3 regions of the Streptomyces sp. NPDC057900 genome follow, and region 3 is predicted to be linked to each of the others. Evidence: riboswitches for the same ligand, from Rfam matches in the RefSeq annotation. Region 3 holds a riboswitch; each other region holds the start of a gene.
What was found. Region 3 has a riboswitch for cobalamin ahead of ACFVQ0_RS24560 (prenyltransferase/squalene oxidase repeat-containing protein). Riboswitches for the same ligand answer to the same signal wherever they lie in the genome.
Positions count from the first base shown of each region.

Region 1 (2,249 bases), on a different contig from region 3:
TCCCCGCCGTGACGACGCTCTTGCCCGCGTCAGAGGTGGTCCCGGCGACCAGCAGTCCGCCGCTCATGTCGGTCTCCGTCCTGAGGTGCGCGCGCCCGGGGCAGGTGTTCCCGTGCCGCGCGTCGAGGTGATCCGTCGTGCGGCGGCGCCCACGCCCAGCCGGGCCGCCACGCCCACGCCGAGGGCGAGCACCCCGATCCGGCGCGAGAGCCGTACGGCGCGTTCGATGTCCTCTGTCGCCACCGCGCGGCCCGCGCCGCCGTTGAGCACGGGGCGGTGCTCGACCCGGCCGCCGTAGGCGAGGGTGCCGCCGAGCCGTACGCCGAGCGCGCCCGCGAACGAGGCTTCCACCGGGCCCGCGTTGGGGCTCGGGTGCTTCGCCGCGTCCGCCCGCCAGGCCCGGACCGCACCGCGCGGGTCCCCTCCCGCGGCCACGGCGAGCAGGGCCGTCAGCCGGGCGCCCGGCCAGCCCACCAGGTCGTCGAGGCGGGCAGAGGCCCAGCCGTAGCGCAGGTAGCGGGGCGATCTGTGGCCGACCATCGCGTCCAGGGTGTTGGCGGCCCGGAAGCCGACGAGTCCGGGGACCCCGCCCAGCGCACCCCACACCAGGGCGCCGACCACGGCGTCGGAGGTGTTCTCCGCGACGGACTCCACGACGGCACGGGCGATCTGCGGCCCGTCCAGGGAGTGCGGGTCGCGGCCGCACAGATGGGGCAGCCGCTCCCGCGCCAGGCCGAGGTCCCCGGCGGTCAGCGCGCCGCCGATGGACCGGGCCTCGCGCCCCAGCGACGTACCGCCGACGACGGACCAGGTGGCGGCGGCGGTCAGGGCGACGGAGGCGGCGGGACGGCGGCGCAGCGCGTGGGCGGCCAGTGCCGCGCCCCCGGCGGCGCCTCCGGCGCAGACCAGGGTGTGCAGGGCGCCCCACCCGCGGTGGTCGCGCCACAGACGGCGTTCGACGCCTGCCGCGGCGCGCCCGAAGGCGGCGACCGGATGTCCCCGGCGGGGATCACCGAGCAGCAGATCACCGATCAGACCGGCCGTGGCGCCGTACGCGAAGATGCGATCGGCACGCACGGTTCAGCCGGCCGTCGCGCCTCGAAGGACCTTGGGGTCTTCCGTTTGGATCATGCCGGGCATGGTGATGTCCTCACTCAGGGTCCGCGCCCTGGTTCGACGTGACCGGCGACGAGAGTCTCCTGGCTCCCGGATCCGCAGTTCCCCCGGTCTTCCAGCCCACTCGGCGTGGACCGTGACTTCCGGTGGTGGGGGACTGCTCCCCGGTGACAGTGGCGGGACCGCGCCGGATTCGCACCGGCTTCCTCTGCTGTCGCCGTAATGGCTCCGGCAGTCCACCACGCTCCGCGAACGCCAGTCAACCTACCGTTGACCTGCGACGGTGCAGTGTGCTGAGCCCCACATCGGCACGCACATCGGACACGCGTCGGGACGCGCGTCGGGCCGGCCGCACCCGAGGTGCGGCCGGCCCGATGAGGCGGATGGTTCAGCGGCTGTGGTTCAGACGCTGCGGTTCAGGCGACGATCAGGTAGATCCCGTAGGCCACCGCTGCCGCGCACAGTCCGAAGCAGACGTACGCGCCCGCGCGGGCGAGCATCAGGGACCCGCCGGACCGCCCGCCCGGCTCGGCCGTTTCCGGCTGCCTGGAGAGGCCGGCGATGCCCAGGGTGAAGAGGCCCACCAGGGCGACGGTGGCGACGAGAGAGACGCCGAAGACGGTGCCGAGGGCTGCCCAGTCGATGTTCATGGAGGATCTTCCTTACACCGTGGCGGGTCGCGCCGGGTCGGCTACGGCCGGGGCCGGGATGGTGGCGGTGAGTTCGTGGGCCTGGGCGGCCGAGGTGGGCGGCGGGCTGACAGCCGCGATGGCGGTGGTGACGACGCCCATGGGTTCGGCGTCCCCGGTGACCGGAGCGCCGTCCTGGCCGCCGGGCGCGACATCGTCCTGGCCGACCGGCTTGCGGCGGGACAGCACCCAGATCGCTCCGGAGCCCGCGATCAGCAGTACGGCGACGAGCACGACGCCCCAGGTGCCCTGCTTGGTGAGGAACTCCGCCCCCGCGCCGACCAGACCGGCGGCCGGCAGCGTCAGACCCCAGGCGACGAACATCCGGGTGGCGGTGGACCAGCGGACCACGCCGCCCCGGCGGCCGAGACCGGCGCCCATCACGGCACCGGAGCAGGACTGGGTGGTGGAGAGGGAGAAGCCGAGGTGCGAGGAGGCCAGGAT
Region 1 is NZ_JBHVOI010000012.1:67,100-69,348, reverse strand. Features, by position in the region: gene ACFVQ0_RS30905 (cobyric acid synthase) at 1-67, opposite strand, end outside; gene ACFVQ0_RS30900 (cobalamin biosynthesis protein) at 64-1,077, opposite strand; cobalamin riboswitch at 1,193-1,326, opposite strand; gene ACFVQ0_RS30895 (hypothetical protein) at 1,533-1,766, opposite strand; gene ACFVQ0_RS30890 (inorganic phosphate transporter) at 1,779-2,249, opposite strand, start outside.
Region 1: linked by a shared signal. The riboswitch ahead of ACFVQ0_RS30900 (cobalamin biosynthesis protein) and the one ahead of ACFVQ0_RS24560 (prenyltransferase/squalene oxidase repeat-containing protein) in region 3 are both predicted to bind cobalamin.

Region 2 (2,249 bases), on a different contig from region 3:
CGTCGGCCGGGGAGAACAGCGACCAGGTCCCGTCCGCGTCCACCCGGCGCATGAACTCGTCCGGGATCCAGTGCGCCAGGTTCAGGTTGTGCGTGCGGCGCTGGTCCTCACCGGTGTTGTCGCGCAGCTCAAGGAACTCCTCGATGTCCGCGTGCCAGGTCTCCAGGTAGACGGCGGCGGCGCCCTTGCGCCGGCCGCCCTGGTTGACCGCCGCGACGGAGGCGTCGAGCGTCTTCAGGAACGGCACGATGCCGTTGGAGTGCCCGTTGGTGCCCCGGATCAGCGAACCGCGCGCGCGGATGCGGGAGTACGAGAGGCCGATGCCGCCCGCGTGCTTGGACAGGCGCGCCACCTGGTGGTAGCGGTCGTAGATCGAGTCCAGCTCGTCCAGCGGCGAGTCCAGCAGGTAGCAGGAGGACATCTGCGGGTGCCGGGTGCCGGAGTTGAAGAGCGTCGGGGAGGAGGGCAGGTAGTCCAGCCGGCTCATCAGCCGGTACAGGGCCGCGACCTCGTCCAGCGCCCGCTCGGAGTTGTCCTCCGCGAGCCCGGCGGCCACCCGCAGCATGAAGTGCTGCGGGGTCTCGACGACCTGGCGGGTGATCGGGTGGCGCAGCAGGTAGCGGCTGTGCAGGGTGCGCAGTCCGAAGTAGCCGAAGCGGTCGTCGGCGCCGTCGGCGAGCGCCTGTCCCACCAGGGCGTCCAGGGCGGCCGCGTGCAGCGTCACGAACTCGGCGGTGCGGTCCGCGATCAGGCCCTCGCGGTGCCCGACGGCGACCGAGGCGGAGAAGGACGTCGCGCCCTGCCCGGCGGCCTCGTCCGCGATGGAGCGGGTGAGGAGGCGGGCGGCGAGCCGGGAGTAGGCGGGGTCCTCGGAGATCAGACCCGCGGCGGCCTCGGTGGCCAGCGAGCGCAGCTCGGCCTCGTCCGACCGGGCGTTGCGGCCGCGCAGCGCGGCGGCGGCGACGCGTCCGGGGTCGGTGTCGGGCAGATCCGCGGTGAGCTCGGTGAGGGTCCGCAGCAGTGCGGTGCCCGGTCCGTCGCTCGTGGTTCCCGTTGATTCGGCCGCTGAAACCGGATCGGCTGGCGCGATGGTCACGTGGTGCTCTCCCTCGCTCGGCTCTGGGCCGACGGGGGAGCGGGGGCAGCCGGGCGGAGCGGGGCCCGGTCAGGGCAGCACTCCGTGCGGCGTCCACCGGCCCATCCACGAGGCCCGGACGTCTGGGCATCCAGTTCGGTCGAGCCGGATGCGCTGTCGGCAGGTCCTCGGACTCGGGGGTGCGCAAAAGCGCACCGATCACACCGTTGCGGGACAGTTCCGGATTCGCACCGGATTTCCCTGCGGCGACAGCGAGCACGAGCATACATGTGGGGGCCGCCGGATGAGGCAGCCCCCACATGTTGTGTCGCGTGACTGTCAGGAGACCGCCGGGAACTCCAGGCGGTACGTCAGCAGCGAGAGCCCCTCGATGGGATACCAGTCCCTCTCCGGGGTCCGGACGAAGCCGAGGCGCGCGTAGATCCTATGGGCGCCGCGCATCGCCGGCTGCGTCGACAGGACGATGCCGGTGACCCCCGGGGTGGCCCGTGCGCGGTCGATACAGGCCCGGACGAGCGCCTCGCCCGCCCCTGCCCCACGGGCCTCCCGGGAGACCGCGAGCATCCGGAACTCGGCCTCGTCGGCCGTCGCGATATCGGCCCAGCGGTTGCCCGGCGGCGCGTAGGTGACCCCGCCGAGGACGCGGCCCCGGGCGTCCGCCGCGACGAGCACCTCGGCCTCCTCCGCCCGCCGGGGGACGTCGCGCAGCTGAACCAGGTACGGATCGTCGTCGCCGTAGTCCAGCAGCCCGTCCCCGAGATAGGCCTCGGCGGTGATCTCGCCGAGGGCGGCGTACTCGGCGGGCTCGACCGGCCTGATGGTTATGTCCATGCGGGGAAGTCTGCCGCACCGGGGTGCGGCGGCTGCACGGGGTTCACGACGCGCGTACGGGCCGCCGCACCCCTCGCAGGCGGGGTGCGGCGGCCCGTACGCCTCGGTCAGTGACCGCCCGGGGCCCCGGCCGTGGCCGGCGGGAGCTCCGTCTTCACGCCGGGGTCGCCCGCGTCCGCGGTGTAGTCGGCGGGAGAGGTCTCGTCGAGCCCGGCAGGTGCCTTCACGGCGTTCAGGACGAAGGTGAGGACGACGGTCACCACGATGTTCAGGACGAACGCCGTCAGACCGATGTAGCCGATCTCACCGATGCCCGGGATCT
Region 2 is NZ_JBHVOI010000002.1:1,172,585-1,174,833, forward strand. Features, by position in the region: gene ACFVQ0_RS12625 (ribonucleoside-diphosphate reductase subunit alpha) at 1-1,096, opposite strand, end outside; cobalamin riboswitch at 1,237-1,374, opposite strand; gene ACFVQ0_RS12630 (GNAT family N-acetyltransferase) at 1,415-1,927, opposite strand; gene mctP (monocarboxylate uptake permease MctP) at 2,035-2,249, opposite strand, start outside.
Region 2: linked by a shared signal. The riboswitch ahead of ACFVQ0_RS12625 (ribonucleoside-diphosphate reductase subunit alpha) and the one ahead of ACFVQ0_RS24560 (prenyltransferase/squalene oxidase repeat-containing protein) in region 3 are both predicted to bind cobalamin.

Region 3 (2,249 bases):
GGATCAGGATGCTGGTGACGCCGCCGCCGTCGCACTGGAGCCGGGTCAGACGCTCGACGGCCGCCGTCGGAGGCGTCGCACCGGAGCGCAGCACGGCGAGGAGCGCGAGTGCCTGTCCTTCGCCGTACGAGGCGTTGCGGAAGTCGCCCTTCGCGGAGCAACCGGGGGTGTGGGTGCCGGACTCGGGGCCGGCAGCGCAGACGTTGCCGATGAGGTCCGCGATCAGGTCGTGGCCGCCGAAGGCATGCGGGTCGCGCTCCGTGGCCTCGGCGAGGAGGGCGAGCCGAGCGGCCGCCGTCGCGTCGGGTGCCTGGTCCTTGCCGGACGGGTAGGCGTAGTCGTCGGTGTGGGCGGCGAGGAAGGCCGTGACCTTGTCGAGGGTGGCGCTCGTGCCCTCGGCGGCGGCGAGCGCGTAGGCCGCCTCGGTGGTCAACAGGTAGTTCGGGGTGTCGGCGCCGTCGTCGACGACGCGTTCGCCGTCCTTGAGCGCACCCTTGGCCCAGGCCGCCGCCGCGGTGGTGTCGATCTCACCGGCCGGGACCGTGGGCGTGCTGCCGCCGGGGTCCGGGGTCTCTTCGCCCCCGCCGGCGCGCACGTCGTCAGGGGTGAACGTCGGCCCGCCGGTCGTGCCGCCGATGTCGGTCCCGCCGAACACCCAGGCGTCGACGTCACCGTCCTTCAGGTCGCGGCTCATGGCGCCGTACTGGCTGTACGTCCACTTGGTCTGTCCCGGCGAGGCGACCCAGTAGGACCAGTAGGCGGTGGCCGGCGGGGTGAGGACGCAGGACTCCTGGTCCGTCGTCGGGTACTGCGTTCCGGAGCCGAGTCCGATGCGGCAGATGAAGGCCGGGCCGTCGTGCTGCGTCCCCTCTGTGGTGAAGCCCGCCTCGTGGAGGAGTTCGTATCCGGTGGTCGGCGTGGTGTCGCAGCCGCGCTCGACCTTGCCGCCGAAGGGGCCGAAGTCGACAGCGACGACAGCGCCCTCGCGGGCCGTGCACGCGTCGACGGGACCGGCCGCGGCCGGGGTGCCCGTACCGAGTGTCACGCACATGGCAAGCAGGAGAAATGCCACCGCCACCAGGGACAGGAACGCTCTGGTCCCCGGCTTCCGGTCTGTTCGCTGTGCGGTCCCCACCGCGGCCCCCTCGTTCTGTCTCCGTGGGGACACGAACGTGGCTGAGCCCACCGCGACCACGCGTGATTCACCGCATGGCGGGGCTGGTCGACCACGCCGTAGTCCGCGACGGCGCTTCTCGCTGCAGATCAGGCCCCAGGTAATCCGGCTCGCCCGGCGATGCCGGGCCTACGGTTGCGGGTCAGCGCCGGATTTCGACCGGCTTCCCCTGGAACTCAGTGCTTATCAGGCGGATTTGAGCACGCCCTCGCACACAACGTCAAGAGGCGGCCGCGCCGTTCGGACCGGGTTCGGGGGCTGCTGACAGGACTGCTCCGCCTGGGGTAGCGTCCTGGGCTGCCACATGGGGGAACCCGGTGAGAGTCCGGGGCTGACGCGCAGCGGTGTGGGACGGCGGGGGCCGTTCCGAGCCCGAATGCCCATGTCGGCGGTGCATCACAGGAAGCCGGTCCACGCGTTCGGGCGGCGGCCCTTCCCGCTGCCGCCCCTCTTCGGGCCGGACGCGGGCCTGGCCGGCGCGCCCCTCATCCCAGGAGCAGGCCATGCCTCGTCCTTCGGTCTCACCCCGTCTTGTGTTCACAGCAGCCGTCTCCCTCGGGGCTCTGTGTCTGAGTGCCCTGCCGGCGGCGGCCACCGCCACACCGGCCCAGATCGCCACCTCGAAGACGAACGGTGTCGCGTATCTCAAGTCCCTTCAGGCGGCCGACGGTTCGTACGCCTCGGGCGGACTCTCCAACGAGTGGGCATTCAGCGCCCTGGCCGCCGCCGGAACCGCGGCGGTGGACGTCACACCTGGCGGCGACGCCTCGAAGAACGCGAGATCGGTCTACCGCACCCTGCTCGCCACGGCGGGCTGGCCATCGGCGGCACCTGTGGTCACCGACTACGAACGCGCCACGCTCAACGCCTACGCGGCCGGTATCGACCCCGCCAGGGTCTCCTCCTCCCGCAATCTGATCGGTGACATCTACGGCTACTGGCAGAACGCGGAGCCCGGCTACTTCGGCCCGTCCGCGAACTTCAACGGGACCGTCTTCGCGGCCCTGGCCCTCGGCGGGGCCAGGACCCAGGCCGGCGCCCAGCGCATACCCCAGGCCCTGCGCGATGCGCTCGT
Region 3 is NZ_JBHVOI010000006.1:430,434-432,682, reverse strand. Features, by position in the region: gene ACFVQ0_RS24560 (prenyltransferase/squalene oxidase repeat-containing protein) at 1-1,051, opposite strand, end outside; cobalamin riboswitch at 1,252-1,397, opposite strand; cobalamin riboswitch at 1,482-1,556, shown strand; gene ACFVQ0_RS24555 (hypothetical protein) at 1,678-2,249, shown strand, end outside.